DNA from 2 places in the Virgibacillus halodenitrificans genome. Region 2 is predicted to be linked to the other one. Evidence: predicted binding sites of a transcription regulator. Region 2 holds the regulator's gene; the other holds the start of a gene.

Region 1 (16,367 bases), 510 kb from region 2:
AATTCCTATAATGTACCAGTAAAAAAGCTAGGTAAATTGGAGAGTTTTGCGCCAGCTGTTAACGAAAAAGGACAAGTAACTTTTGGTGAGGTCTATTTGGAATTAAAAGGCTCCAAAAAAGCACTCGTTATTAAAAATGTAACAAAACAAGGAATCGGTGCATGGATACCCATTCAGGATCACGTCTCATTTTCCTATAGTCTCAAATAAATCCCCAGGACTCCCTGGGGTTTTTTGTTGCTAGATATAGATTAAGTTCTTAAATAATAATATTTCGCAATATAGATATACTGCGCAGTAACTAAGAATATAGAGGCTGCGTAAATCACCGCTACGGGGAAATATTCCGCTTTCCGCGGGCGGCTGATGAGCCTCCTCACGCTACGCGTTTCGGGGTCTCATCTAGGCCTCTCCTCCCGCAGGACAAGGAAAGCTTCGTAAGCAAGGCATCGCACGAAGAAAATGTGTATTTTCATTTTCGAGGAGTCTCCATATTTCCCCTTCGCTACTATTTCCTATTAATTCTACGAAGAAAAATTGCGTTCCCATAGATCCAGAATATGCTGTGTACGAATTGATTGGAGTGTAGGGCGGCGACTCCTGCCGTAATAGCATGAGCCGAAGACCCTGGACGGAGCGTAGCGGAGGAAGCGGCTAAGGCCATGCCGGCGGAAAGCGTCCGCCTGAAACGCAAATCAATGGGTGCTTCCTCTGTAAAATGAAATACTGCGTACACCACAAGTTACTTCGCATTTCTCTCATGAACAGAAACTCAAAATACGCACACATTTAAAATTTACAAATACATCCATTTGAGAAAAAGGGTTGCTTTTAACGCTTTAATGCTTTATCATAGTGAAGTATAAAATAACTTATAAATTTTACTGGAATGAATGTAGGGGGAAGAATAATGGAATGGGTTGTTGTAGTATCTGTACTTGTTATGACAATACTTAGTTTATTGAGAGTAAATGTTATTATCGCTATTATCACAGCAGGGCTTGTAGCAGGATTAATGTCCGGCTTATCAATTGTAGACTCCATTGATATGCTCGTAAATGGCATGGGTGGTCAAGCAAATACCGCACTTAGTTATATATTGCTCGGTGCTTTTGCAGTAGCGATTAGTTATACAGGGATAACGTCCATACTTGTAAATTATCTTATTAGAGTGCTGTCAGGAAAGAAAACTATGATGGTCTTGGCAATAGCAGGTGTAGCATCTTTATCACAGAACTTAGTGCCAGTGCACATTGCCTTTATTCCAATTTTAATACCACCATTACTAAAGCTCTTTGATCAAATGCGTCTTGATCGTCGTGCAGTGGCAACTGCACTAACGTTTGGATTAAAAGCACCTTATATTATGATCCCAGCCGGATTTGGTCTTATATTTCACCAAACAATTGCAGATGGGATGAATCAAAACGGTGCAACCATATCTATGAGCGAAGTAGCATTATCAATGCTTATTCCCGGTTCAGGAATGATTGTCGGCTTGTTGTTTGCTGTATTTATTTCTTATCGTAAAGATCGTGTTGCGATTGAGGGGGCAGGTGGAACAGACGCCACTATTACAACTGATGTGGAGAAGGTTTCCTTCAACAAAACTCATGCACTAACAATCTTAGCAATCATTGGTGCATTAATTATCCAAATCATATTTGAGAATTTAATTTTTGGAGCACTAACTGGATTATTTCTTATGTTCCTATTTCTTGTCGTACCTTTTAAATTGGGAGATAAAATCGTTTCAGACGGCATCAAAATGATGGGATTCATCGCGTTTGTTATGTTAGTTGCATCCGGTTTCGGTAACGTGCTAAAAGAAACAGGTGCAGTTAATGCTTTAGTTGAAGTATCATCTGGTTTTTTAGGTGATAACAAAGTCGTAATATCGTTTGTACTGTTACTTGTTGGCCTACTTGTTACGATAGGCATTGGTTCTTCATTTGGAACGATACCGATTATAGCTGCACTCTATGTACCAATATGTATAGCAGCAGGATTTTCTCCATTAGCTACTGCTGCACTTATCGGTACAGCAGGGGCACTTGGTGATGCAGGTTCACCAGCTTCAGACAGTACACTTGGGCCAACTTCTGGATTGAATGCAGACGGAAAGCACCATCATATATGGGACACAGTAGTTCCAACGTTTATTCATTATAATATTCCTTTATTCTTATTTGGTTGGATTGCTTCCATCGTTTTATAATTGTATAAATAAATATAGAAATGGATAAGGTAAGATAAAAACAGGTGGGTTGTTATGCGAAACCAAGTGAAAATCCTAATCTCGATCTTGCTTTTCCTTTCTATTTCTTTACCTCATACTGCCTTAGCAGGAGGATATGGTTGGGGATACAAGAAAAATAATAATCATGAAATACCTGATGTAGGCAAATATAAAGACATGCTTGATAAGTACGGAGCATATTATGCTGATTTCTCAGGTGAAAAAAATATTTATTTAACGTTTGATAACGGGTATGAAGAAGGTTATACGGATAATATTCTTGATGTATTAAAAAAGGAAAAGGTACCAGCTACATTTTTCGTTACAGGCCATTATGTAAAAGATCAGCCTGAATTGGTTAAACGAATGGTGGATGAAGGGCATATTATTGGAAACCATTCCTATCATCACCCTGACTTTACTATTATGGATAAAGACAAAATTAAAAAAGAATTACAGACATTAGAGAAGGCTGTAGCAGAAGTGTCTGACCAAAAAAGCTTGAGATATGTCAGGCCACCAAGAGGTACCTTTAGCGAAAACACGTTAAAATGGACATATGATTTGGGCTATACACATATTTTTTGGTCCTTGGCATTTATTGATTGGCATACCAAGAAGCAAAAAGGCTGGAAGTATGCGTATGAACAGGTAATGGATCAAATTCACCCGGGTGCGATCGTACTTTTGCATACTGTTTCTTCTGATAATGCGGAAGCATTGCAGCATATGATTACAGAATTAAAAAAGCAAGGATACAGCTTTAAAAGTCTAGATGAATTAGTGATGAAAGACCACATACCTAAAGTAATTTATGGGCTCGAATAAAAGGAGAAGGTTGACGCCGGAATCAGCGTCAACCTTCTTTCATTTCAGTAACTTCCTTTATTTTATATGTGTTTTTTCCGGCTCTTTTAGCCTCATATAATGCTAAGTCGGCTTGTTTATATAAGCAATACTCCGTAATAGTAGGGGTTTTTGCTGTGGCAATTCCAATACTAGTCGTTATCCGAAGAGATGTATCAAATATCTCCAAAGGTTCTTGAAGTGTTTCTACAATTCGCTTTGCTAGCATAACCACTTCATTCCTTTCTTTGCAATCAGATATTATAATTGCAAATTCATCTCCACCAAGCCGAGTAATCACTTGATCTTGTTGAAGACAAGCATGAACCTTTTGAGCAAATTTTTTAATGATTGCATCACCTGTATCATGGCCAAGGTTATCGTTAATGTCTTTAAAACGGTCAATATCCAACACAAAGAGACTGATCATTGCGGATGACTCACCTTGATTGAAATCCTTCACCATTTTTTCTAAATGCTCATTGAAGTAGCGCCGATTTGGAAGCTCTGTTAGAGAATCATACATTGCTAAATATTCCAGTCGCTTTTCATATTCTCGCTGCATCGTAATGTCTCTTGTTAAAACCATCATTTGAACAAAACTTCCTTCATCATTAAAGATAGGATCAGCAGATATCTCTGTCCAGATCCATCCTCTTGTACGATGCTGTTGTCTAAATTTTAATGTACATGATTTTCCTTGTTTAATGGATTGCAAAATTTGTTCATTTAGCTTCGGGCGATCTTCAGGATGGGTATTATGCAAAAACAGCTTCTCTTTATATTCTTCAAAATTATATCCTAAAATGTCTTGATAGGAAGGAGATACATATTTAATTATTCCGTTTTTATCTAATAACGTAATCAGTATATGTCCATGTTCCGATATAATACGAAAACGCTCATCGCTTTGTCTTAATTTATCCAGTGTTTGCTCCTGTTCCGTAATGTCTTTAAAGATACTGTAAACACCAGTTACCTCTGTGTTTATAATAATTGGATTAAACTTCAACATAAGCTTTATTTCTTTCCCGGATTTACTCTTTATTGCTAAATGGAGTTCCTGGAAGTTCCCATTAAGAGCTTCATTAAAATGTTCCTCCACTTTAGGGATATCTTCTTGGATAACAAATTCATAATAGCTCTTTCCCTGTATTTCTTCAATATCATAACCCGTGATGGAACTTGCAGCTGCATTTCCGTTTAAAATTTTACCATTAAAATCAACAGACACAATTGCATCTAAATTATAGGCATAAAGAGATTGGTATCGCTGATTGCTTTCAAGCAATTTTTTTCTGGATTTGTCTGCTTCTTGCTTTGCTTTTTTTTCCGTTGTTATATCTTTTACAACAGCAACTATCGTAGTGCATTCATTATTCTTGCTGAAAAGAGGGGTTAATGTAGTCTTGGAGTATAATGTCTCATTACTAGCAGAAAGAAAAGAATCCTCATAGGTAGTAACTTTTTTCTCTCTGCAGGTAAGACTATATTTTTTTTCGAGCAGATTTGCTTTTGATTCTGCATTCACCTCATGAAAAGATTTTCCTATTACTATTTCAGATAAACCAGTACCTTTCATAGCAGCAATGTTAAGAAAACTATAATGAAAGGAGGGGCCTGGTTTTACATCTATAATAAATACCATATCTTGAATACCATTCATAATCATTTGTTGATCGTGTTTTATTGATTCTAGTCTCATTTGGCCGCCTCCTATCAAATACTATCTGTCACATGGTTCCTTGCATATATTTTTAACTGCTCTGTGAGTTGTTTTTTGGTCACATCATCCGTTATAAATTGAACTCCATAGTCATATGATTTCGCTTTTGGTTTTTCCCATATGACCTCGGTTCTAATATCAAATTCTTGATTGTTTAACTTAAAGGTAAGAATAAGCTGGATCAAATTGTCAGCTGAAGGATGTAAATGCAGAGAAGTATTTAGCCGAGCTCCATCCGGGCTTATATCAATGATGGTAGCTTCGCCATTAGAAGACTTTACTATTTCATTATTAACCTTTGAAATATAAAAATGTGCAGTAAGTGGGTGTTCAAATGCATATCGAAAGGGTGCATTTCTTCTATATCTCATGTATAGAGCCTCCTTCATCAATAGTTCAATTGTAACATTTATATCGAATTGTTTTAACTTTAAATATAGAAAGAAATGCTAGCGTTAAAAAGTTCATCTGTTTAAAATTTTCGAAAGTTTTGATATAATTATATAGAAACTTTGTTGGGGAGATGAGTCATAGTGAACAGAGAAGAGCTAATCGCACCAAAAGATTATAATATTGTGATGGAAATGGAAAAATACGCAAAGGATCCAAGTAAGACAGCACTACTATGGGAAGATGAGCTTGGAAATGAAAAATCTATCACTTACACGCAATTAATTAAAAATACGAACAAAATTGGTAACGCTTTCCTTGATTCAGGATTAAGTAAAGGTGATAAAATACTTGTTATGATACCAAGGTTAATAGAGGCATACGAAGTTTATTTGGCAGCATTAAAAACTGGAATTATAATTATCCCGAGTTCAGAAATGCTTAAAACAAAGGATTTACAGTATAGAGTAAGACATGGAGAAGTGAGTGGTGTTGTAAGCTATTATCCGTTTGTGAATCAATATAATGGGATTAATGAATATGAACAATTGAAGAAGTTCGTCGTTGGGAATGACCAAGATGGTTGGTTGAATTTGGATGTGTTAAAAGAAGAAGCATCTGACGAATTAGATATCGCAGCAACCACAAGAGATGATATTGCTTTTCTTCCATATACATCAGGGACTACCGGCAACCCAAAAGGCGTCGTACATACACACGGTTGGGGGTATGCTCACTTCAAAACAGCAGCAGAAAATTGGTTATGTATTAATGAAGGAGATAAAGTATGGGCAACAGCGGGCCCTGGCTGGCAAAAATGGATATGGAGTCCGTTTTTATCTGTCCTTGGTTCTGGTGCGACCGGATTTGTGTATAACGGAAAATTTGATGCAAAAAAATATTTACAGCTATTGCAGGATAAAGAGATTAATGTACTGTGCTGTACACCTACGGAATATCGTATAATGGCAAAAGTGGAAAACCTGGATGAATACCAATTACCGGCTCTTCATAGTGCAGTATCTGCAGGTGAACCATTAAATGTAGAGGTTATTGATATCTTCAGAAAGTATTTTAATATTACCGTACGGGATGGTTATGGACAAACAGAAAATACATTATTACTTGGTATTATGAAAGATATGGAAGTAAGACCTGGCTCAATGGGAAAACCTACTCCAGGAAATGAGGTTGAGATTATTAATGAGAAGGGGGAGCCGGCTGAAATTGGCGAAGTTGGAGATATTGCAGTTAAGCTCAACTGTCCAGCATTATTCAAAGAATATTATAAGGATGATGAGAAAACGAAAATGTCCCGTCGTGGTGATTACTATTTAACTGGAGATCAGGCTTCCAAGGATAAGGATGGTTACTTCTGGTTTGAGGGAAGAAGTGATGATATTATCATTAGCTCTGGATATACAATCGGGCCATTCGAGGTAGAAGATGCGCTTGTAAAACACCCCTCTGTTCAAGAATGTGCTGTTGTAGCAAGCCCTGATAAGATCCGAGGTAGTGTTGTTAAAGCGTTTGTAGTTGTACGAGAAGGCGTGCAGGAGGATTCAGCTTTAGTCAAAGAACTGCAAAATCATGTGAAGGAATGGACTGCTCCATATAAGTATCCAAGAAAGATTGAGTTTTTGAGGGAATTACCTAAAACTACTTCCGGTAAAATAAGAAGAGTCGAATTGCGTAATAAAGAAAAAGTGAAAAATTAATAGAGCAGAAAACAGGTCGGATCTAAATAGATTCACCTGTTTTTTATTTAGGAAATTGTGGAATAGATAGTAGTGGGAACAAACCTAATAAAATTTTTTAAAAACCCAAAAAGAATTTTGATCAAAGTACTTGAAAGTCAAAAAAGGTCAGAGTATAATATGAATCAAAGGTCAAATATAGTCAAAGTCAAACTTATTTTATTGACCTTAGTAAACATGCTTAACAACAATTTTAGATAAATGAATTATAACTAATAGGAGGAATGGAAAATGCAATGTCAACAATGTGGAATAAATCCAGCAAGCATTAATGTTACAATGCAAATTAATAGCGAGCAGATGCAAATGCATGTATGTAATACTTGTTTCCGGGAGATCCAAGGTAAAATGATGAACCTCTCTGATTCATCATTTAGTGGAAATGCACACGATGCATTTTCTAATCAATTTTTCCAAGGTAACGGTTCTTCAAAAATGGGAACAACAACGAAACAAAAACAAGGTAATAATAATGGTCTTATTGACCAATTAGGAAAAAATCTTTCCCGTGCGGCCAATGCAGGGCTTATTGATCCTGTTATCGGTCGAGACATTGAAGTAAAACGTGTCATTGAAACATTGAATAGAAGAAATAAAAACAACCCTGTTCTTATTGGTGAACCAGGTGTAGGTAAAACAGCTATTGCGGAAGGATTGGCTTTAAAAATTTCTGAAGGCAATGTTCCTGCTAAACTAATGAACAAGGAAATATATTTATTGGATGTAGCTTCCTTGGTTGCGAATACAGGAGTACGTGGGCAATTCGAAGAGCGGATGAAGCAACTAATTCAGGAGCTGCAATCTCGACAGGACATCATCCTTTTCGTGGATGAGATTCATCTATTAGTAGGTGCCGGGACTGCTGAAAGTTCTCAAATGGACGCCGGGAATATTTTAAAGCCTGCGTTAGCAAGAGGAGAATTGCAATTAATTGGGGCAACTACATTAAAAGAGTATCGTCAAATTGAAAAAGATGCTGCATTAGAACGTCGTTTCCAACCAATTATTGTAAAAGAACCTTCCGTGGAAGAAGCAGTACAAATACTAAACGGAATAAAAGATCGTTATGAAAGCTTCCATGAAGTGCGCTATTCAGACGAGGCTATACAGTCGTTCGTAACATTATCGCAACGCTATATACAAGACCGGTTCCTACCAGACAAAGCGATTGATTTAATGGATGAAGTAGGATCTCGGCTGAATCTGAAAAATGCAGAAAAAGATTCTGATTCCATTGAACATCGATTAAATGAGATCATTAAGGAAAAAGAACAGGCTGCAGAAAAAGAGGATTACGAACGTGCAGCAAATCTTCGCTATCAGGAGATCCAACTACAAAAGCAGTATGAAAAAGCAAAAGACGAAGCACAGGTTATTGATGTAGATATTTCTGATATTGAATTGATTATTGAAGAGAAAACGGGAATACCTGTAACTAAGCTACAAGCAGAAAATCGAGAAAAGCTTAACAATATATCAGCAAATTTAGGTGCTAAAGTAATCGGACAAGAAGATGCGGTGGAAAAAGTAGCGAAAGCTATTAGACGTAGTCGTGCAGGACTGAAGTCCAAATATCGTCCAATTGGTTCCTTCTTATTTGTAGGACCGACTGGTGTAGGTAAAACTGAATTGACAAAAGCACTAGCAGAAGAACTATTTGGCACGAGGGACGCCTTGATTCGCCTTGATATGAGTGAATATATGGAAAAACATGCAGTATCTAAAATTATTGGTTCACCTCCAGGCTATGTAGGTCATGAGGAAGCAGGCCAATTAACAGAGAAAGTACGTCGTAACCCATACTCTATCTTATTATTAGATGAAATTGAAAAGGCGCATCCCGATGTACAGAATATGTTCCTACAAATTATGGAAGACGGACATCTAACAGACTCACAAGGTAGAACAGTCAGCTTTAAAGAAACTGTCATTATAATGACTAGTAATGCAGGTACTGGGGTGAAAGAAATTAGTGTCGGCTTTAATAAAGCAGCACACGAATCAGTATCTACTCTAGAGAATTTGGGAGCTTATTTTAAGCCGGAATTTCTAAACCGATTTGATGCCATTATTAACTTCAATGAACTAACAGAAGAAAACTTAATGGAAATTGTCGATCTTATGCTTGAGGATTTACAGAAAAATATGGAAGAAAGTAATATTTCCATTACCATTACACCGGAAGCAAAGCATGAGCTTGTACGAATTGGCTACGACCGCCGCTTTGGCGCAAGACCTTTACGAAGAGTAATCCAAGATAAGATTGAAGATCAGTTAACTGATTTAATTCTGGAAGAAGAAACTGTAAAAAATGTTCATGTAGACTTTATTGAAGAAGATATTATTGTAAAAAAAGCTTAATCGGTAAGTTAAAGCGCCATATGAGGAAAATCCATCCTCATGTGGCGTTTTTTTATTTCTGGTCAAAATATTTGTTTGGGTTAATCAATGTTTCGCAAAGTAGAATTATACTGCTAGGTAACATATCTGTGGTTTTACTGCAGATTAACTATAGCTATGGTTTGAATACCTAAGAAAGTTGGATCATTTATAATAAGGATTCAATTCAATTACAGGAATGAAATAAATCTCTTCTACTCATAATATGGATAGCATTGTGTGAAACTATAGCTAACCTATTATGAAGGATGGAATGATATGGTGAAAAACACCTTTTTCCTATTTATCGTTTTCTTCACAGTAATTACTCTTTTTCCGGCTTCTTCTTATGCTAAAGAAAGACAAATGGATATGGAGGTTCATTTTATAGATGTAGGCCAGGGTGATAGTATATTAATCCAAACCCCTCAGAATAAAAACATTTTAATTGATGGTGGCCCCCCAGATGCTGGTGAGAGAATCGTTTCATATTTAAAAAAGGAGGGCATCAAGAGTATAGATCTGCTTGTAGTAACACATCCCGATGTTGATCATATCGGGGGGCTTCCACATGTTATGGGTCAGATACCCATAAAAAAGATAGTGGATTCGGGCAAGCTTCACACTACCCGGACATATGGTAAATATGTTCGTCAAATTCGGAAGCAAGAAATCCCTGTACAAATAGCCAAAATTGATGACCAGCTGAAAGTGGACAGTGAACTGAAAATACAGATTCTAAATGCATTTGAGAAAATGAAAACAAATAATCAATCTTCTATTGTTTTAAAGTTAACTTATAATAAAATGGATTTTCTACTTATGAGTGATGTAGAGATAGAGCAAGAAAAGGAATTTATTAAAAAACATAATTTACAGGCGGAAATTTTAAAAGTTGCACATCATGGGTCGAATACAAGTACTTCGTTAGGTTTTTTAAAAGAGGTAAGTCCTCAAGTCGCTATATTAACGTATAGCAAGCAGAATGATTATGGGCACCCTGTTGATAGGGTAATTAGAAATTTAACCAAAGTCAATTCTTTTATTTATTCCACTGCAGCATTTGGTAATATAGTAATACGTACAGATGGCATAAATTATTTAGTTGAGCCAGAGCAACATCCAGTACAAAAAATGATCGAAGAAGTTAGTTAGTATCCTCTTATACGTAGGGGATACTTTTTTGCTGTTTTAAAATATGGTTCTAATAAATATGTTAGGGTTATTCAATAATTCGGAAAATAGATAAACTCCGAACTAACTAAGAATATAGAGGCTGCGTAAATCACCGCTACGGGGAAATATTCCGCTTTCCGTGGGCGGCTGATGAGCTTCCTCACGCTGCGCGTTCCGGGATCTCATCGAGGCCTCTCCTCCCACAGGAGTCTTCATATTTCCCCTTCGCTACTATTTACTATTATATCTACGAAGAAAAATTGCGTTCGGAAACACCCAGAATGTGCTGTGTAAGAATTTATTGGAGTGGAGGGCGGCAATCTAAGAACGTCACGTCCTGGGACTGCGCTAACTCGTCCCACCGAAAACATTTGTGGCAACGATTGCATGACCAACGTCCTTTTGGCCCGCGGCTCCTGCCGGAAAAGCATGAGCCTGAAGACCCTGCACGGAGCGTAGCGGAGGAAGCGGCTGAAGCCATGCCGGGCGGCAAAGAAGCCACTGTGAGGTAACGAGCAGATGTCGCGCTTGTACCCGGAGGTGTGAAAGCGTCCGCCTGAAACGCAAATCAATGGGGCACTTCTCCAAAATATTTCACTGAGCTTTTCATTAATAAAGTTACGTCGCAGTTTCCTCCAACTATGAAATTACTAAATACGTTTCCCCAACATTTGCAGTAGAACCTAATAAAATATAAATGGTTATAAACTAACAATTATTTTTCATTAATTTCTGAAAATAACTTGACAATTAACTTAAGAAGTTATATGGTTAGTTACATAAGTAATGAACCAAACAACGAAGGTGAGCGAATGAAAAATACTTTAGATGAAAATAAACCAATTTTTCTTCAGATTAAAGAGCAAATAGAAGACTCCATTATTAATGGAACGATGAAGCCTGAAGAAAGAGTCCCATCGACAAATGAATTTGCAGCTTACTATCAAATTAACCCGGCTACAGCTGCTAAAGGAATTAATGAACTTGTTGCTGAATCAATTCTTTATAAACGGAGAGGTGTGGGGATGTTTGTTACTAAAGATGCACAAATTATTTTAATTGAAAAGCGTAAAGAAACTTTTTATAAGAATTTTATCCGCCCATTAAAAAGCGAAGCGAAGAAATTAAAGATTTCTCCTGATCAATTAATGGAATTAATGAAGAGAGAGGAGCCTGATGATGAAAATTGAAGTGAGTAACTTAACGAAGCGCTACAAGGACAACATTGCTTTGAAAGGAGTTTCCTTCACGTTAGATGAACCTAAAATTTATGGATTGCTTGGAAGGAATGGAGCTGGGAAAACTACCTTTATGGATATACTGGCTGGGAATATCCTGGCAACAGAAGGGAAAATTCGTATTGATGGTGAAGATCCATTTGATAATCAACGATTAAATGAAGCCATTTGTTTAATAAAAGAAGGAAATAATTTTAAACGAGATTTGAAAGTTAAAAACGTACTAAAGATTTTTTCTTATTTTTATCCAAAATGGGATCAGCAATTAGCTAACGATTTGGTACGTGAGTACAAGTTAAATGTAAACGCAAAAATAAAGACATTGTCTAAAGGCATGGAATCATCATTGGGAATTATTGTAGGTCTGGCCAGCAAGGCAGCTATCACCATTTTTGATGAACCGTATATTGGCCTTGATGCCGTAGCAAGAAAGAAATTTTATGAACTGTTATTAAGGGAGTATGAGGAAGAGAAACGAATGATCATTTTTTCCACACATCTGATTGACGAGGTCAGTCTCATGTTTGAAGAGATTTTAATTTTGGAGGAAGGGAATTTAATTGTTAAAGAGGAGACCGATGTACTGCGCGAGCATACTTGTGCTGTAACTGGAAATGCAGAACAAGTGGAAAGCTTTATACAAAATAAGCGAATACTTGAAAAGAAACAAATTGCCGGTATGATGACAGCCTATATTTATGGAAACAGGGAAGAAGCTGCGGAAATAGGATTACAGGCCGAAAGTATACCTATCCAGGATTTGATGGTGTATTTAACAGATAAAAGGAAGGGAGCTTAACGATGAAAAAACAACTTAAGGGCTTATTATATTTCTATGTATCAGACTTTCGTTATTCTATGGCCATCTTTTGGACGATCTTATTAAGCATCTTAGTTTTGACAATGGCAGTAGCCTATTTTTTACTATCTATAGAAAATGGCATGATGGCTTTTTCCCTTACAGCTCCTATTTATATCTATTGTGCAATTTTAGGTTTTCTATCTGTAAAAGAAGCGATCCCTTTTTCCATTAAAATGGGAGCAACAAGAAGGAATTTGTTTATTAGTTTCGGTATCTTTTTTCTTTCTCTTTCATTATTGTTTTCCACAATTGCAAGTATGCTTCAAGAGGCTGTGAGTTATATAAATGGTATAGTTGGGATGGATAATTTTCATTTTTTACATCTGGCATATTTTTTAGAGGATACATGGTACAGTAGAATTGTTATTGATACATCCATCATGTTCTTCCTGTTTTCCGTCATGTTTATGATTGGGCTCTTATTTTATAAGTATGGGTTAGCTGGTGGAGGGAGTGTACTTGGAATTCTTATGGTTATGCTATTGCTAGGAATAGCCAAAGGATGGGTTTTTGATTTCTTTAAAGAGATATATGCAACAATTGATATCACCTATTTCCTTCAGCTAATAGGAATTGCATTTGTTATTTATCTATTGACCTATATTTTTATACGCAGAATAACTATATGGAAAGTCAAGTAGAACTGGGCCCTAACGGGAGCCCAGTTCTTTTTTTTGTATGATAATTATTGATAAAAACAGCAACAACCCAATGCATCCAGCTGTAACGGAGGAGGTAGCAATAAGCTCGGAAGGAATTTCACCAGTAAGAAGCATTGTATGAATATATTCCGAGATTTTATTTGGACTCCATGTCAAAACATGGTGAAACACTTTTGTGAGCACACTCATAGCTATAACCGTTCCAGCGGATAGAAAGGCTACCAGGCCAGGAGTGTGAAATAATGAATTATAGAATATAGAGATAGTTATTACTAATGTAAGCCAAATTCCATAGAAAAAAGTAACTTGTATTAACTGAAGCAAGGAAAACGATCCAAATAAAATATTAATATAGTACCAACTGCAAACTAAAGAAAGGAAGAGTGCTGTCCATATTAACACGAACAGGGATGCCCATTTTGCTGTAATGTAATTTGCGTAGGAAACAGGCTTCACAAGAATTAATTCAATAACCCCACTTTTTTTCTCGGAAGCGATTGAACCCATGGATATTAGCACAATTATCAAAACTCCCAAGCTGCTTAGCTGGCCTAAGCTCATCATGATAGCCTCTACCGGCGTAAATTCAGGTAATTCAAGGACAGCCCCTTCTGGTAGACCGCCTACCGATTTAATAATTTGTGGTAAATAATAATTGGAGATAGGATCCATGATAGCAATCAAAATCATTACTAGCGGAAACCAGAGCCACTTTTTATTCCGCCAGTTTTCCAGCATTTCTTTTTTAAAAAGTGCTGACCATTGCATTATCCATTCACCACCTTTATAAACAATTCTTCCAAGGAAGCTTTATTGATCGAAAAATATTCCAAGGGCCATTCTTCATGCACAGCCTTTATTAAAATATCCTTCCGTGCCTTAGAAATGTCTTCCGCCGTGAGACGGATAGTATTTTGCCCCTTGTAGCCGTTAATGATCGAGGGTATACGAAGAAGCTTTTCAAGGTAAGCAGTTGAATTGTCTTTAAATTCTATGTCAATAGTAGCAGTTTGATATTTTTGCCGTAAATCACTCAGTTTACCTGATTCAAATAGCTTACCTCTGTTTAATAAAAGTAGTTCATCGCTAATCTCTTCAGCATCTGTCAGGATATGAGTGGAAAAAAGAAGGCACATTTCTTTCTTCAATTGTTGCATCAAATTTAATATTTCTCTTCTGCCGATCGGGTCTAAAGATGACACCGGTTCATCTAGAAGCAATAATTTTGGTTTGTGAATAATGGCTTGAGCAATACCAAGGCGTTGTTTCATACCGCCGGAATATCCTGCAATTTGCCGGTTCTTAGCCTCAGCAATCCCGACTTTATCTAATAACTGATTTGCTCGCTTAGCTGCTTCTTCTTTAGATAATAAAGCAAGCCTTCCACTGTGAATGAGAAATTCGTTTCCTGTCATCCACTCATGGAAGACAGGGTGTTGTGGTAAATAACCAATATCGGAACGGAAGTCCTTCCTCTGCTCATGTTCATTAAATATAATCTCACCGGAAGTGGGTTTCAAAAGCCCTGCTAGTATACGAAGAATAGTTGTTTTTCCAGCACCATTAGGACCGAGTAAAGCAATACAAGTTTGACTAGGAAACGCGAATTCAACATCTTTCACAGCATAGGTATCCCGATATTTTTTTGATAAGTTTTTTACGGTTAACAAATTCATTTATCCTTGCCTCCTGCCAAACAGGAAATAAAGGATTGGACCAATGATATTAATGAAAAAAATTATAAGGAACCACAACCACTTAGGGCCGTTAGTTTGTGCTGTTTTTGCCAAGTCAATTAGTGCAATAATTAATAATATACCTTGAATAACAATCAATGGGGCGATGACTGCCCAGTTTATGGAACTCCAGATTTCTTGCATATTACCACTCCAATCGGTATTTTATAGTAATTTCTGTTCTATCTTCCATTCTTCGAAGCCGATAAAAGGTTAATATTTATAAATTTAATAACAAAGGTATCCCTATTGCTAAAAGAATAATAGCCAGCAATATAACCCAAGACATTGGTCTTGCCATGTTTGCCGTCCAGCCGATACCAAATCTTTTTTCTAAAAACAAGGTAGGATCATCTTTATTAAAGTAAATCTGACCTAGCTTCCAATACTTATCATCATCCCTGTCTATGGATAATTGTTGGCCTTCTGATGGTTTACTTAAACGACTTCCTCCTTGCCCAGTGGTAATCGCGAGCAAAATGGCACCAAGTGTCAACATAATAGAAATAATGATGGATAGTAATACCAACCATTTCTGGTTAATCGGAAAAATGAAGGATACTTGAATCGCAGAAAATAAAATACTCATAGCTATTCCGGAAATAACGGTATAGAGAGACCATCTTCGTCGGAAAATGATATTTCTTCTGATGGAATCCTCTGGGTTTGTTGTATGAATCTGTTGTTTCGCCTTTGCAATCATTACATTAATGAATAAGAAAAGTGATGTTAAATAGATTTGCATGATAGGTATCATAAGAACAGATCGATACGTTTTCGTCGACCAGTTAGTTACCTCTCCTGAAAAATTATATTTGGTAGGTATTCGCTCTGGTATACGATCATAAAGTTGAAAAGTGATTAAAATCATTATAAAAGCTAATACATACGCTACAATAAACCATAGATTGGAATAGGTTAGTTTTTGCCGGCGAAATTCTGTATTAATCGTGACTTGCTGGGTTCTAATTTTCACCCAATTATTTTGATCTTTTAGTTGTTTCATTTGTTTGTGAAAGTGAATATAAATGAAAAAACTACTAATAATGTACAAGATAAGTAGGCCACTAAAAAATAAGCTGATTTTCTTTTCTGTGTCGAGAGTAGTAGCTGATAAAATAAATACGATTGTTACCACTATACTCAGAATCCCAGTCCACCAGGCATAACTTTTGCGCATTTTCTTTAGCTCATTGTTAAAATATACTTCTTCCGGGATGGACACCCCAAAACTTTCAGTCTTTCTGGTCCAGTACGGGATAAAAATAATCGAAATATAAACAGGAATCTGGATAACTAGCAAAAGAAGGATTGGTATCACTTCCATTTAATTTCCCTGCCTTTCTGTCATAAATT
Region 2 (16,367 bases):
GACAACCAGGATGTTGGCTTAGAAGCAGCCACCATTTAAAGAGTGCGTAATAGCTCACTGGTCGAGTGACTCTGCGCCGAAAATGTACCGGGGCTAAACGTATCACCGAAGCTGCGGATTGTTCTTACGAACAATGGTAGGAGAGCGTTCCAAGTGCTGTGAAGTCAGACCGTGAGGACTGGTGGAGCGCTTGGAAGTGAGAATGCCGGTATGAGTAGCGAAAAAAGAGTGAGAATCTCTTTCACCGAAAGCCTAAGGTTTCCTGAGGAAGGCTCGTCCTCTCAGGGTTAGTCGGGACCTAAGCCGAGGCCGAAAGGCGTAGGCGATGGACAACAGGTAGATATTCCTGTACCACCTCATGAGCGTTTGAACGATGGGGGGACGCAGTAGGATAAGGAATGCGCACCGATGGATGTGTGCGCCCAAGCAGTGAGAAAGTTGGATAGGCAAATCCGTCCAACAATTTCAAGCTGTGATGGGGAGGGAAATAGAGTACCGAAGTTCCTGATTTCACACTGCCAAGAAAATCCTCTAGTGAGTTCATAGGTGCCCGTACCGCAAACCGACACAGGTAGGCGAGGAGAGAATCCTAAGGTGAGCGGGAGAACTCTCGTTAAGGAACTCGGCAAAATGACCCCGTAACTTCGGGAGAAGGGGTGCTCCTTTAAGGAGGAGCCGCAGTGAATAGGCCCAAGCGACTGTTTAGCAAAAACACAGGTCTCTGCGAAGCCGAAAGGCGAAGTATAGGGGCTGACACCTGCCCGGTGCTGGAAGGTTAAGGGGAAGCGTTAGCTTACGCGAAGCGCAGAACCGAAGCCCCAGTAAACGGCGGCCGTAACTATAACGGTCCTAAGGTAGCGAAATTCCTTGTCGGGTAAGTTCCGACCCGCACGAAAGGTGCAACGACTTGGGCACTGTCTCAACGAGAGACCCGGTGAAATTATACTATGCGTGAAGATGCGCATTACCCGCGACAGGACGGAAAGACCCCGTGGAGCTTTACTGTAGCCTGATATTGAATGTTTGTACAGCTTGTACAGGATAGGTGGGAGCCTTGGAAACCGGAGCGCCAGCTTCGGTGGAGGCATCCGTGGGATACCACCCTGGCTGTACGACCATTCTAACCCAGGGCCGTGATCCGGTCCGGAGACAGTGTCAGGCGGGCAGTTTGACTGGGGCGGTCGCCTCCCAAAAGGTAACGGAGGCGCCCAAAGGTTCCCTCAGAATGGTTGGAAATCATTCGTAGAGTGTAAAGGCAGAAGGGAGCTTGACTGCGAGACCTACAAGTCGAGCAGGGACGAAAGTCGGGCTTAGTGATCCGGTGGTTCCGCATGGAAGGGCCATCGCTCAACGGATAAAAGCTACCCCGGGGATAACAGGCTTATCTCCCCCAAGAGTTCACATCGACGGGGAGGTTTGGCACCTCGATGTCGGCTCATCGCATCCTGGGGCTGTAGTCGGTCCCAAGGGTTGGGCTGTTCGCCCATTAAAGCGGTACGCGAGCTGGGTTCAGAACGTCGTGAGACAGTTCGGTCCCTATCCGTCGTGGGCGTTGGAAGTTTGAGAGGAGCTGTCCTTAGTACGAGAGGACCGGGATGGACACACCGCTGGTGTACCAGTTGTTCCGCCAGGAGCATAGCTGGGTAGCTACGTGTGGCAAGGATAAGTGCTGAAAGCATCTAAGCATGAAGCCCCCCTCAAGATGAGACTTCCCATCACTTCGAGTGAGTAAGATCCCTCAGAGACGATGAGGTTGATAGGTCCGAGGTGGAAGCGTGGTGACACGTGGAGCTGACGGATACTAATAGATCGAGGACTTAACTAATTTTCTTCTTTGATCGTCGTTGTTTTTCTCTTATTTAGTTTTTAGGGTATAAATTTAAAAAAACCCTTGCATTTTTTCACGAAAATGCATATAATATGTCTTGTCCTTGTTTTTAAGGATGGTCTGGTAGCAATAGCGGAGAGGTCACACCTGTTCTCATGCCGAACACAGAAGTTAAGCTCTCCAGCGCCGATGGTAGTTGGGACTTTGTCCCTGCAAGAGTAGGACGCCGCCAGGCGGACATGTTATTATTTAAGAAGTGAAAAATGTATTGGAGGATTAGCTCAGCTGGGAGAGCACCTGCCTTACAAGCAGGGGGTCGCAGGTTCGAGCCCTGCATCCTCCACCATTTATGCCGGCCTAGCTCAATTGGTAGAGCAACTGACTTGTAATCAGTAGGTTGGGGGTTCAAGTCCTCTGGCCGGCACCATTATCTTATATACTATATACAATTAATATGATGTTATAATTACATCTAGTACGAGCCATTAGCTCAGTTGGTAGAGCATCTGACTTTTAATCAGAGGGTCGAAGGTTCGAATCCTTCATGGCTCACCATTTGCGGGTGTGGCGGAATTGGCAGACGCGCTAGACTTAGGATCTAGTGTCTTCGGACGTGGGGGTTCAACTCCCTCCACCCGCACCATTTAATTGTATATGCGGAAGTAGTTCAGTGGTAGAACACCACCTTGCCAAGGTGGGGGTCGCGGGTTCGAATCCCGTCTTCCGCTCCAAGCCATAGCCGGGGTGGCGGAATTGGCAGACGCACAGGACTTAAAATCCTGCGGTAGGTTCTACCGTGCCGGTTCGAGTCCGGCCCTCGGCACCATTTAGCGCCCGTAGCTCAATTGGATAGAGCGTTTGACTACGGATCAAGAGGTTAGGGGTTCGACTCCTCTCGGGCGCGCCATTATACGGGAAGTAGCTCAGCTTGGTAGAGCACATGGTTTGGGACCATGGGGTCGCAGGTTCAAATCCTGTCTTCCCGACCATTTAAATAAGGGGCCTTAGCTCAGCTGGGAGAGCGCCTGCCTTGCACGCAGGAGGTCAGCGGTTCGATCCCGCTAGGCTCCACCAATTATTACATTCGTTCTTTGAAAACTGAACAAAACAACCAGTATGTCAAGAAAAACATGACGTTTTTCGTTAATTTTTAAAAAGCCAGAAGTTAACGCTTCTGCAGCTAAGACATGAGATAAGATTGATTGGTGTCGATCTTATTCAAACTTTTATGGAGAGTTTGATCTTGGCTCAGGACGAACGCTGGCGGCGTGCCTAATACATGCAAGTCGAGCGCGGGAAGCAAGCTGATCCTCTTCGGAGGTGACGCTTGTGGAACGAGCGGCGGACGGGTGAGTAACACGTGGGCAACCTGCCTGTAAGACTGGGATAACCCCGGGAAACCGGGGCTAATACCGGATAATACTTTTCATCACCTGATGGAAAGTTGAAAGGTGGCTTTTAGCTACCACTTACAGATGGGCCCGCGGCGCATTAGCTAGTTGGTGAGGTAACGGCTCACCAAGGCAACGATGCGTAGCCGACCTGAGAGGGTGATCGGCCACACTGGGACTGAGACACGGCCCAGACTCCTACGGGAGGCAGCAGTAGGGAATCTTCCGCAATGGACGAAAGTCTGACGGAGCAACGCCGCGTGAGTGATGAAGGTTTTCGGATCGTAAAGCTCTGTTGTTAGGGAAGAACAAGTGCCGTTCGAATAGGGCGGCACCTTGACGGTACCTAACCAGAAAGCCCCGGCTAACTACGTGCCAGCAGCCGCGGTAATACGTAGGGGGCAAGCGTTGTCCGGAATTATTGGGCGTAAAGCGCGCGCAGGCGGTCCTTTAAGTCTGATGTGAAAGCCCACGGCTCAACCGTGGAGGGTCATTGGAAACTGGAGGACTTGAGTACAGAAGAGGAGAGTGGAATTCCACGTGTAGCGGTGAAATGCGTAGAGATGTGGAGGAACACCAGTGGCGAAGGCGACTCTCTGGTCTGTAACTGACGCTGAGGCGCGAAAGCGTGGGGAGCGAACAGGATTAGATACCCTGGTAGTCCACGCCGTAAACGATGAGTGCTAGGTGTTAGGGGGTTTCCGCCCCTTAGTGCTGAAGTTAACGCATTAAGCACTCCGCCTGGGGAGTACGGCCGCAAGGCTGAAACTCAAAAGAATTGACGGGGGCCCGCACAAGCGGTGGAGCATGTGGTTTAATTCGACGCAACGCGAAGAACCTTACCAGGTCTTGACATCCTCTGCAATCGGTAGAGATACCGAGTTCCCTTCGGGGACAGAGTGACAGGTGGTGCATGGTTGTCGTCAGCTCGTGTCGTGAGATGTTGGGTTAAGTCCCGCAACGAGCGCAACCCTTGATCTTAGTTGCCAGCATTTAGTTGGGCACTCTAAGGTGACTGCCGGTGACAAACCGGAGGAAGGTGGGGATGACGTCAAATCATCATGCCCCTTATGACCTGGGCTACACACGTGCTACAATGGATGGAACAAAGGGAAGCAAAACCGCGAGGTCAAGCAAATCCCATAAAACCATTCTCAGTTCGGATTGCAGGCTGCAACTCGCCTGCATGAAGCCGGAATCGCTAGTAATCGCGGATCAGCATGCCGCGGTGAATACGTTCCCGGGCCTTGTACACACCGCCCGTCACACCACGAGAGTTGGTAACACCCGAAGTCGGTGAGGTAACCTTTTGGAGCCAGCCGCCGAAGGTGGGACCAATGATTGGGGTGAAGTCGTAACAAGGTAGCCGTATCGGAAGGTGCGGCTGGATCACCTCCTTTCTAAGGATTTAGAACGGAACGCCGAGGACCTTCGGGTCTTCCGGTAAGGACATACATGGTTGTTTGGTTCAGTTTTGAGAGAGCGAATCTCTCTTTTTGTACCTTGAAAACTAAATAAGAGTAACAACGACATCAAATAAAAAGCTGAGGCGACTGCTCAGCGACGTACGGACTGGACTGACCCGTAGGAGATAAAGGAAACACGATGAATGTAAATGAATCGATGTTGACTTATTGTACGAAGGGGAAGGAAGTCGCGCTAGTCGCTAGGAGCCAAAGCTAGATTTAAATAAAAGCAAGGCTAAGAAATTAGCACGCTTATTCATTGTAAAAATAGTTAAGTGAATAAGGGCGCACGGTGGATGCCTTGGTACTAGGAGCCGAAGAAGGACGGGACTAACACCGATATGTCTCGGGGAGTCGTAAGTAGACATCGATCCGAGAATTTCCGAATGGGGGAACCCACTGTTCGTAATGGAACAGTACGCATAGCTGAATACATAGGCTATGTGAGGCAGACCCGGGGAACTGAAACATCTCAGTACCCGGAGGAAGAGAAAGCAAATGCGATTTCCCAAGTAGCGGCGAGCGAAACGGAATTAGCCCAAACCAGAAAGCTTGCTTTCTGGGGTTGTAGGACACTCCTTTGGAGTTACAAAGGAATTCTTTAGATGAATCGATCTGGAACGATCAGCCACAGCAGGTAAGAGCCCTGTAATCGAAAAGGAATTCTCTCCGGAGTGTATCCTGAGTACGGCGGAACACGAGAAATTCCGTCGGAATCCGGGAGGACCATCTCCCAAGGCTAAATACTCCCTAGTGACCGATAGTGAACCAGTACCGTGAGGGAAAGGTGAAAAGCACCCCGGGAGGGGAGTGAAAGAGAACCTGAAACCGTGTGCCTACAAGTAGTCGAAGCCCGTTTATGGGTGACGGCGTACCTTTTGTAGAATGGACCGGCGAGTTACGATCCCATGCAAGGTTAAGTGGAAGACACGGAGCCGCAGCGAAAGCGAGTCTGAATAGGGCGATTTGAGTATGTGGTCGTAGACCCGAAACCGTGTGATCTACCCATGTCCAGGGTGAAGGTCAGGTAACACTGACTGGAGGCCCGAACCCACGTATGTTGAAAAATGCGGGGATGAGGTGTGGGTAGGGGTGAAATGCCAATCGAACACGGAGATAGCTGGTTCTCTCCGAAATAGCTTTAGGGCTAGCCTCAAGGAATGAGTACTGGAGGTAGAGCACTGATTGGACTAGGGGCCCTCATCGGGTTACCGAATTCAGTCAAACTCCGAATGCCAGCTACTTAGACTTGGGAGTCAGACTATGGGTGATAAGGTTCATAGTCGAAAGGGAAACAGCCCAGACCGCCAGCTAAGGTCCCAAAGTATACGTTAAGTGGAAAAGGATGTGGAGTTGCCCAGACAACCAGGATGTTGGCTTAGAAGCAGCCACCATTTAAAGAGTGCGTAATAGCTCACTGGTCGAGTGACTCTGCGCCGAAAATGTACCGGGGCTAAACGTATCACCGAAGCTGCGGATTGTTCTTACGAACAATGGTAGGAGAGCGTTCCAAGTGCTGTGAAGTCAGACCGTGAGGACTGGTGGAGCGCTTGGAAGTGAGAATGCCGGTATGAGTAGCGAAAAAAGAGTGAGAATCTCTTTCACCGAAAGCCTAAGGTTTCCTGAGGAAGGCTCGTCCTCTCAGGGTTAGTCGGGACCTAAGCCGAGGCCGAAAGGCGTAGGCGATGGACAACAGGTAGATATTCCTGTACCACCTCATGAGCGTTTGAACGATGGGGGGACGCAGTAGGATAAGGAATGCGCACCGATGGATGTGTGCGCCCAAGCAGTGAGAAAGTTGGATAGGCAAATCCGTCCAACAATTTCAAGCTGTGATGGGGAGGGAAATAGAGTACCGAAGTTCCTGATTTCACACTGCCAAGAAAATCCTCTAGTGAGTTCATAGGTGCCCGTACCGCAAACCGACACAGGTAGGCGAGGAGAGAATCCTAAGGTGAGCGGGAGAACTCTCGTTAAGGAACTCGGCAAAATGACCCCGTAACTTCGGGAGAAGGGGTGCTCCTTTAAGGAGGAGCCGCAGTGAATAGGCCCAAGCGACTGTTTAGCAAAAACACAGGTCTCTGCGAAGCCGAAAGGCGAAGTATAGGGGCTGACACCTGCCCGGTGCTGGAAGGTTAAGGGGAAGCGTTAGCTTACGCGAAGCGCAGAACCGAAGCCCCAGTAAACGGCGGCCGTAACTATAACGGTCCTAAGGTAGCGAAATTCCTTGTCGGGTAAGTTCCGACCCGCACGAAAGGTGCAACGACTTGGGCACTGTCTCAACGAGAGACCCGGTGAAATTATACTATGCGTGAAGATGCGCATTACCCGCGACAGGACGGAAAGACCCCGTGGAGCTTTACTGTAGCCTGATATTGAATGTTTGTACAGCTTGTACAGGATAGGTGGGAGCCTTGGAAACCGGAGCGCCAGCTTCGGTGGAGGCATCCGTGGGATACCACCCTGGCTGTACGACCATTCTAACCCAGGGCCGTGATCCGGTCCGGAGACAGTGTCAGGCGGGCAGTTTGACTGGGGCGGTCGCCTCCCAAAAGGTAACGGAGGCGCCCAAAGGTTCCCTCAGAATGGTTGGAAATCATTCGTAGAGTGTAAAGGCAGAAGGGAGCTTGACTGCGAGACCTACAAGTCGAGCAGGGACGAAAGTCGGGCTTAGTGATCCGGTGGTTCCGCATGGAAGGGCCATCGCTCAACGGATAAAAGCTACCCCGGGGATAACAGGCTTATCTCCCCCAAGAGTTCACATCGACGGGGAGGTTTGGCACCTCGATGTCGGCTCATCGCATCCTGGGGCTGTAGTCGGTCCCAAGGGTTGGGCTGTTCGCCCATTAAAGCGGTACGCGAGCTGGGTTCAGAACGTCGTGAGACAGTTCGGTCCCTATCCGTCGTGGGCGTTGGAAGTTTGAGAGGAGCTGTCCTTAGTACGAGAGGACCGGGATGGACACACCGCTGGTGTACCAGTTGTTCCGCCAGGAGCATAGCTGGGTAGCTACGTGTGGCAAGGATAAGTGCTGAAAGCATCTAAGCATGAAGCCCCCCTCAAGATGAGACTTCCCATCACTTCGAGTGAGTAAGATCCCTCAGAGACGATGAGGTTGATAGGTCCGAGGTGGAAGCGTGGTGACACGTGGAGCTGACGGATACTAATAGATCGAGGACTTAACTAATTTTCTTCTTTGATCGTCGTTGTTTTTCTCTTATTTAGTTTTTAGGGTATAAATTTAAAAAAACCCTTGCATTTTTTCACGAAAATGCATATAATATGTCTTGTCCTTGTTTTTAAGGATGGTCTGGTAGCAATAGCGGAGAGGTCACACCTGTTCTCATGCCGAACACAGAAGTTAAGCTCTCCAGCGCCGATGGTAGTTGGGACTTTGTCCCTGCAAGAGTAGGACGCCGCCAGGCAAAGCAAAAAGCATTGTGATACATAACGTATCTCAATGCTTTTTTTGTATTTACAATTAATATTGTTAACTAAAGGGCTCTATACTAAATGTGGTACTCACTTTTAGACTCTCTCAAAAATAATAGAAACATTACTTGAAAGCTCTGGATAATATTGATGTCGACCATAGCATATATATTAAGAGGTGACGATTGCTATTGTTGTGCATACAGCTTTACATAAGGTAAAATATAAGAAAATTAAGTTAGTTAGGGGGGACAGACACTGGAGGACATCTTAGAGCATATAGCTGATGATGATTTTTTCCTAATGATGACAAGAATTATAGTAGCACTTGTGTTATCTGGTCTAATTGGCTTTGAGCGAGAGTTGAAAAATCACTCAGCTGGTTTCCGTACACACATATTAGTAGGAGTTGGAGCATGTCTAATGATGCTTCTATCCCTCTATGGTTTTGAGGAATGGATTAATAAATATGAAAATATAAGGTTCGACCCTGCAAGGATCCCATCATATGTAATTAGTGGAATCGGATTTTTAGGAGCAGGTACCATCATTGTTTACGGAGGTACCATTCGAGGGTTAACGACTGCGGCCTCTATATGGACCGTTGCCGGACTTGGTTTGGTAGTTGGTGCTGGAATGTATGCGCCAGCCATATTTACTACTTTTGTAATCTTGCTGAGTCTTATATTTTTAAATAATCTCGAGAAGCTTTTCACAAAAGGAAGTAAAACTTCATTAATTGAAATTGTAGCTCACCCTCAGTTAGAAATTGGTCAGGTAGTTTCCATTTTTGAAAGCGTCAATTTGCAAATTAAAAAAGTGGAAATTATTAAATTGGAAAGTAATATGATAAATATTTTTATTAGAATTGAACCGAATAAGCAGACAGATCCTGTTCTGGTGTTTGATCGTATTGCATCAATTGATGAGGTGAAGAGTGTGAATGAATTAAAGTAGCACTCTTTTCACTTCTTTTTTCCCTCTTGTAAAAAAGAAAACGTTTGCTTTGTGATCTACAGGTTTTGTTTCCCCCGTTTTTGTCAAAGATTAATAGTGAACATACTATTTGCATCTTTGTTTGATTATCGTATAATATAGGTAATGTCAAAGATAGTCAAAGTCAAAACATATGTGATAAGGGGGTGGGCATATGAGTAATATTTCCGATATTATTGAACAGCATTTAAAGAAAATCTTGCAAGCTAAAGGTCAAGATGTAATTGAAATAAAAAGAAGTGAGGTTGCAGATCAGTTTCAATGTGTCCCCTCGCAAATAAATTATGTGATTAACACAAGGTTTACTGTGGAAAAGGGTTATATAGTAGAGAGTAAACGTGGAGGCGGTGGCTATATCCGTATTATGCGGGTGAAGCACCAAGACAAATCAGAATTAATTGATGAAATTATTGAAATGATTAATCCAACTGTTACACAGCAGGCTGCTGTAGATGTGCTTGAACGTCTTTTAGAGGAAGATTTGATTACTACTCGGGAGGCAAAGCTCATTCTAAGTGCAATTGGACGAAATACATTGGCCTTTCAGCTGCCGTTAAGAGATGAAGTACGTGCTCGATTACTAACAGCAATGCTATCAACTTTAAAATATTTAAATGAGTAAGGAGGTATCTGTGGTGGAATGTCAGGAATGTCATGAAAGACCTGCAACACTTCATTTTACTCAGGTAATCAATGGAAATAAAACAGAAGTGCATGTGTGTGAAGTGTGTGCCAAGGAAAAAGGTTATATGTCGTATCCAGAGGATGGTTACTCCTTGCACAATCTGCTTTCAGGGTTATTTAACTTTGATTCCTTGAAACAAGAATCCAACAGTGAAGGTATATTTAACCAAGTTAAAGAATTACAATGCCCCAAGTGTGAAATGAGTTATTCGCAATTTAAGCGTGTAGGTAAATTTGGGTGTGCAGTTTGTTATGAAACATTTGCTGATCGATTGGACCCAATATTTAAACGCGTACATGCAGGAAACACACAACATCATGGAAAGATTCCTAAACGCCAGGGCGGAGACCTTCATAAAAAGAAACAAATTAGTAACTACAAAACTCAGTTAAGGCATTTAATTGAAAGTGAAGCCTTTGAAGATGCGGCAAAAATAAGAGATAAAATTAAAGCACTTGAAAATGACACGGGTAACTCGGAAGCAGGTGATAACTCATGACATTGCAAAATTTTATGAATGAAGCAATTAGTCCATGGATGCGAGAAGAGGGACCAGACAATGACATTGTGCTAAGTAGTCGTATTCGTTTAGCTCGTAACTTTGCGAATACAACTTACCCCATTTTAGCTGACCCAAACCAGTTGGAAGAGATCCGGGACTTCTTTAAGGATAATTATGAAAAAAAATCTTTCCAGGAATATAAAGATTTTTCGTTTTTACCAATCCAGAATTTATCAGCAGTAGAGCGTCAGGTTTTAGTTGAGAAACATTTAATAAGTCCTCATTTAGTCAAGCATGCGGATACTGCAGCTGCGCTGATTTCAGAAAACGAGCAGGTATCTGTCATGATTAACGAAGAGGATCATATTCGAATTCAGTTTTATTTACCTGGGTTTCAGTTAAATAAAGCATTAGAAAAATCCTTTGAATTTGATGATTGGCTTGAAGAAAAAATTAACTATGCATTTGATGAAACAAGAGGTTATTTGACCAGTTGTCCAACAAATGTTGGAACAGGAATGCGCGCTTCTGTAATGATGCATTTGCCTGCTTTAACACTTACCAAGCAGATTAACAGAATGATTCCTGCTATTAACCAATTAGGCCTTGTGGTAAGGGGGATCTATGGTGAGGGTAGTGAAGCTGTAGGAAATATTTATCAGATCTCCAATCAAATTACACTTGGGAAATCAGAAGGGGATATTGTTGAAGACTTACAAAGTGTTGTTGAACAACTCATTGATCATGAACGAAAAGCACGGAAGCAAATTATGGAACAATCGAGTAAAAGACTTGAGGACCGTATTTATCGTTCCTATGGTGTTTTAGAATATAGTCGGATAATAGAATCTAAGGAAGCAGCAAAATGTCTTTCCGATGTTCGATTAGGTATAGATATGGGTATTATTACTAATGTGTCTAAAAACATTTTAAATGAATTAATGATATTAACACAGCCTGGATTTTTACAACAATATGCTAGTAAGACGTTAAACCCTGATGAACGTGACATTTTAAGAGCCTCACTTATACGGGAACGATTACAGTTGGAAAAATAGATAGGAGGAATAGTTATATGATGTTTGGACGTTTTACTGAACGAGCTCAAAAAGTATTAGCTTTATCACAGGAAGAAGCTGTCAGGCTTCACCACAATAATATAGGAACAGAGCATATCCTTTTAGGGCTTGTAAGAGAAGGGGATGGCATTGCTGCAAAGGCGCTTCAATCTTTGGGGCTGGAAGTGTCACAGATTCAAGAAGAAGTGGAAAAATTAATTGGTGTTGGCAAACAGCCAATGCAATCCATTCACTATACACCGAGAGCAAAAAAGGTAGTAGAACTATCTCAGGATGAAGCAAGAAAGTTGGGGCATTCTTATGTTGGCACAGAGCATATTCTCTTAGGATTAATTCGTGAGGGAGAAGGCGTTGCTGCCAGAGTGCTAAACAATTTGGGTGTAAGCTTGAATAAAGCGAGACAGCAGGTGCTACAGTTATTAGGAAGTAATGAGTCTCAAGCAGGAAGACAGGGACGTGGCCAGCAGTCTAATGCCAGTACGCCTACATTAGATTCTTTGGCTAGAGACTTAACAGAAAGCGCCAAGGAAGGCAAAATTGATCCTGTAATTGGACGTAGCAAAGAGATCGAGAGAGTCATTCAAGTACTAAGCCGCCGTACGAAAAATAATCCTGTATTAATTGGAGAACCTGGAGTGGGTAAAACTGCTGTTGCGGAAGGTTTGGCACATCAGGTAATTAATAACGAGGTTCCAGAAACGTTAAGAGATAAACGTGTAATGACATTGGATATGGGAACTGTAGTTGCAGGCACCAAATACCGTGGGGAATTTGAAGATCGTTTGAAAAAAGTAATGGAAGAAATTCGCCAGGCCGGGAATGTTATTCTATTTATTGATGAGCTGCATACATTAATTGGAGCAGGAGGCGCTGAAGGAGCTATTGATGCATCAAATATATTAAAACCTTCACTTGCCCGTGGTGAGTTGCAGTGTATAGGTGCAACTACGATGGATGAATATCGGAAATATATTGAAAAGGACGCTGCGTTGGAGCGTAGATTTCAGCCAATTCAAGTTGATGAACCAACATTGGAGGAAACTGTACAAATACTTAATGGATTGCGTGACAGATATGAAGCCCACCATCGGGTTACTATTACCGATGAAGCAATTGAAGCTGCTGCAAGTCTATCGGACCGTTATATAACAGATCGTTTTTTACCAGATAAAGCAATTGATCTTATTGATGAGGCTGGCTCAAAAGTACGTTTACGTTCTTATACCATTCCACCTAATTTAAAAGAACTTGAGAAAAAGCTAGAGGAAGTTCGCAAAGAAAAGGATGCAGCTGTACAAAGCCAAGAATTTGAAAAAGCTGCTTCTTTACGCGATTCCGAGCAACGACTTCGTGAAGAACTAGAAGATACTAAAAACAAATGGAAAGAAAAACAAGGCCAGACAGACACGGAAGTAACGATGGAGGATATCGCAAGTGTTGTATCCATCTGGACAGGTGTACCGGTTGCTAAACTTACAAAGGATGAAAGTAATCGTCTTCTAAATCTGGAAGAAACATTGCATAGCCGTGTTATTGGTCAGGAAGAGGCAGTTAATGCGGTGTCTAAGGCAATTCGAAGAGCCCGTGCAGGATTAAAAGATCCTAAGCGACCAATCGGTTCATTTATTTTCCTAGGACCTACTGGTGTTGGTAAAACAGAACTTGCGAGAGCATTGGCCGAAGCAATGTTTGCAGATGAGGACGCCATGATCCGCATCGATATGTCTGAGTACATGGAAAAACATTCTACCTCCAGACTAGTCGGGTCACCTCCAGGTTATGTTGGATATGAGGAAGGTGGACAGCTTACAGAAAAGGTGCGCAGAAAGCCTTATTCAGTGGTTCTTCTTGATGAAGTAGAGAAGGCACATCCTGAAGTGTTTAATATACTATTACAAGTATTGGAAGACGGGCGTCTGACAGATTCAAAGGGACGACTAGTGGATTTCCGTAATACGGTTCTTATCATGACCTCAAACGTCGGAGCAAGTGAGTTGAAGCGTAACAAATATGTTGGTTTTAACTTAGGAGAAGAAAATCAGGATTATAAAGATATGAAGGCAAAGGTTACGGAAGAAATGAAAAAGGCTTTTCGCCCTGAATTTCTAAACCGTATTGATGAAATGATTGTCTTCCATTCTCTTGAGAAAAAACATATGAAAGATATTGTAACGCTTATGGTTAAACAATTACAAGATCGGTTAAAGGAACAGGATATCGAGCTTTCTTTAACAGATAAAACCATTGAGAAAATTGCCAATGAAGGATTTGATCCAGAGTATGGCGCACGTCCGTTACGCAGATCAATTCAGAAGAACATTGAAGATTTATTATCTGAAGAACTATTAAAAGAGAACATTGCTATTGGACAGAAAGTGAAAATAGGCTTAAATAACAAAGGTGAATATACTATACTATCCTAAACCTAGGATATGGACTATAGTTGTAAAAAGGCTAGAGGTATTATACTTCTAGCTTTTTTACTCATTAAATAGGTTTTATTTTGGGGCTATAAAATATATGTTAGGGTTATGCAATAATTCGTAAGACGGATAAACTCCGAATTAACTATTGTTGTTTAGAGTAAGAAAAACAACTTTTTTGATGGAAAGCTCAGTGAAATATTTGAGGAGGAATGCCCCATTGATTTCCGTAGCGGTGTTATTTAGCTAGTTTGTGTTAACTGGAAAATAAGCTTTCTCTAGTTCGTACTTTCCCCCTACTATAAATGTACAAGGTAACGTTTGTGCCTGGACATTTACGATTGGACCTGATTTTTAAAGTAAAGCATGAAAAGTAATGATAATCTGAATGAGTGAAGATAAACAGTATTAAATGTGGCAGCGGTATGGAATTTTTTTTATAAATTGATAGATTGCTGTAACTTTATGGTTATATTTTTCGTATACAATAGATAGTGAAGGAGTAGAGTCTGTTGGCAAAAAGAAAAACAAAGTATGTATGTCAAGAATGTGGTTATGAATCAGCTAAATGGATGGGGAAATGTCCGGGATGTAACAACTGGAATACGTTGGTGGAAGAAGTTGCAGCAACTGGCGGGCGAGGTAACCATACATTCAATGTTGGTGGAAAACCTGCAGGGAAACCAGAAAGTATTACTTCCATTGAATCACAAAAGGAACCGAGAATTACTACGACCATGAAGGAATTTAACCGGGTGCTTGGGGGCGGAATTGTTCTGGGCTCTCTTGTATTAATTGGTGGGGACCCTGGGATTGGGAAATCTACCTTGCTACTTCAGATTTCTTCCCAATTGGCAGAGAAGCAATTACCAGTTCTTTATATATCGGGCGAGGAATCTACAAGACAAACAAAGCTACGTGCCGATCGGTTAGGAATTAAGGCTGATCAGCTATATGTCCTTGCTGAAACGAACTTATTTGATATCGCTAAGCAGATTGAAGAAGTAAAGCCTTCTCTAGTTGTTGTCGATTCGATCCAAACAGTTTATCGAGAAGAGGTAACAAGCGCGCCAGGAAGTGTTTCACAAGTTCGAGAATCTACAAGTGAATTGATGAAAATAGCGAAAACAAACGGAATACCAATTTTTATTGTCGGTCATGTTACAAAGGAGGGCGCAATTGCTGGCCCGCGCTTATTGGAACATATGGTGGATGCAGTCCTATATTTTGAAGGAGAGCGGCACCATACCTACCGTATCCTGAGGGGAGTAAAGAATCGTTTCGGAAGTACAAACGAAATGGGAATTTTTGAAATGAAAGAGGAAGGTCTTCGTGAAGTAATGAATCCTTCTGAAATTTTTCTGGAGGAAAGATCTCAAGGAGCTGCTGGCTCTACCGTTGTAGCTTCTATGGAAGGAACGAGACCTGTGTTGGTAGAAATTCAGGCTTTAATTTCTCCTTCCGCGTTTGGTAATCCAAGAAGGATGGCTACTGGCATTGATAATAATCGCGTCCCTTTATTAATGGCTGTACTGGAAAAAAGAGTAGGGCTTATGCTGCAAAATCAGGATGCATATATAAAAGTAGCTGGCGGAGTTAAATTAGATGAGCCGGCTATTGACTTGGCAGTAGCAGTGAGTATTGCTTCAAGCTTTAGGGATCAACCTACGAATCCTGAAGATATATTCGTTGGTGAAGTAGGATTAACAGGTGAAATAAGAAGAGTATCCCGAATTGAACAACGTGTTCAAGAAGCTGCAAAACTAGGATTTAAACGTGTGATATGCCCAAAGAATAATCTTGAAGGCTGGACGATACCGAAGAATATTGAAGTAGTTGGTGTTAGTACGGTGCAGGAAGCACTGGATATAGGTGTGAGCAGATAGCATTTCTATTGATATGAATATTCAGATGTGATAGAATATAAGATTTTATTTATTGAGCATGTTGCCCATGTATGCTATGATGAAACAAATTATAAAAGAAGCTGCATGTTGTTAGGTAAGACTTTTTCTTGCGTTGAGAATTATTATTTTTTACGGGAAAATGCAATAGGTTTCATAATTGTTTCTTTCGTAGGATTATTTTTTACTGAAAAAGGTAATAATATAAGCTAGGAGGTGACAGTGGTGCTAAGAAAGATTGTTCATTTATTCTTTATTATTTTGGGCGGTACCATTGGGTATTTATATATACCGGATATTATTAATTTATTAGATTTTACAGACGCACGATGGGCCACATCCCCATATTTAGGAACAGCTGTTGGTGCAATTATATTTTTTATCGTATCCTATTGGCTGGCAGGGTATATTGTAGGTTTCTTGAAGTGGGTTGAGGATGCTTTGATTAAGTTACCCGCTGGAGATTTATTTTTTGGTAGTATTGGATTAATTGTAGGTCTTGTTATTGCTTATTTTATTAATCGACCACTGCAGGATATAAATATTGAGGTCATATCTCAGGTTATACCGCTATTTATCATGATACTATTAGGTTATTTAGGATTCCAGGTAGGCTTCAGACGTAGAGAAGAGTTTATTAATCTGATGAATATAAATAAAAAG

Evidence for each region. Region 2 encodes CtsR, which represses protease genes until heat stress. Its sites were predicted from a motif close to ATGGTCAATAAAGGTCAAACA; they were not measured.
Region 1: the regulator CtsR is predicted to act here: its motif matches at 7,053-7,073, upstream of BME96_RS03190 (ATP-dependent Clp protease ATP-binding subunit).

The regions. Positions count from the first base shown of each region.
Region 1 is NZ_CP017962.1:616,347-632,713, forward strand. Features, by position in the region: gene BME96_RS03160 (YfkD famly protein) at 1-210, shown strand, start outside; gene BME96_RS03165 (Na+/H+ antiporter family protein) at 911-2,218, shown strand; gene pdaA (delta-lactam-biosynthetic de-N-acetylase) at 2,273-3,067, shown strand; gene BME96_RS03175 (sensor domain-containing protein) at 3,096-4,790, opposite strand; gene BME96_RS03180 (PilZ domain-containing protein) at 4,805-5,182, opposite strand; gene mbcS (acyl-CoA synthetase MbcS) at 5,345-6,919, shown strand; gene BME96_RS03190 (ATP-dependent Clp protease ATP-binding subunit) at 7,190-9,319, shown strand; gene BME96_RS03195 (ComEC/Rec2 family competence protein) at 9,617-10,492, shown strand; gene BME96_RS03200 (GntR family transcriptional regulator) at 11,326-11,703, shown strand; gene BME96_RS03205 (ATP-binding cassette domain-containing protein) at 11,690-12,550, shown strand; gene BME96_RS03210 (hypothetical protein) at 12,553-13,254, shown strand; gene BME96_RS03215 (ABC transporter permease) at 13,264-14,043, opposite strand; gene BME96_RS03220 (ABC transporter ATP-binding protein) at 14,043-14,951, opposite strand; gene BME96_RS03225 (PLDc N-terminal domain-containing protein) at 14,952-15,155, opposite strand; gene BME96_RS03230 (DUF1648 domain-containing protein) at 15,232-16,338, opposite strand; gene BME96_RS03235 (GntR family transcriptional regulator) at 16,339-16,367, opposite strand, start outside.
Region 2 is NZ_CP017962.1:104,622-120,988, forward strand. Features, by position in the region: rRNA gene BME96_RS00505 (23S ribosomal RNA) at 1-1,825, shown strand, start outside; rRNA gene rrf (5S ribosomal RNA) at 1,948-2,063, shown strand; tRNA gene BME96_RS00515 (tRNA-Val) at 2,099-2,174, shown strand; tRNA gene BME96_RS00520 (tRNA-Thr) at 2,180-2,255, shown strand; tRNA gene BME96_RS00525 (tRNA-Lys) at 2,308-2,383, shown strand; tRNA gene BME96_RS00530 (tRNA-Leu) at 2,387-2,471, shown strand; tRNA gene BME96_RS00535 (tRNA-Gly) at 2,485-2,559, shown strand; tRNA gene BME96_RS00540 (tRNA-Leu) at 2,567-2,654, shown strand; tRNA gene BME96_RS00545 (tRNA-Arg) at 2,659-2,735, shown strand; tRNA gene BME96_RS00550 (tRNA-Pro) at 2,741-2,817, shown strand; tRNA gene BME96_RS00555 (tRNA-Ala) at 2,827-2,902, shown strand; rRNA gene BME96_RS00560 (16S ribosomal RNA) at 3,054-4,619, shown strand; rRNA gene BME96_RS00565 (23S ribosomal RNA) at 4,955-7,870, shown strand; rRNA gene rrf (5S ribosomal RNA) at 7,993-8,108, shown strand; gene BME96_RS00575 (MgtC/SapB family protein) at 8,419-9,072, shown strand; gene BME96_RS00580 (CtsR family transcriptional regulator) at 9,266-9,733, shown strand; gene BME96_RS00585 (protein-arginine kinase activator protein McsA) at 9,747-10,295, shown strand; gene BME96_RS00590 (protein-arginine kinase McsB) at 10,292-11,356, shown strand; gene clpC (ATP-dependent protease ATP-binding subunit ClpC) at 11,374-13,800, shown strand; gene radA (DNA repair protein RadA) at 14,313-15,686, shown strand; gene BME96_RS00605 (PIN/TRAM domain-containing protein) at 15,930-16,367, shown strand, end outside.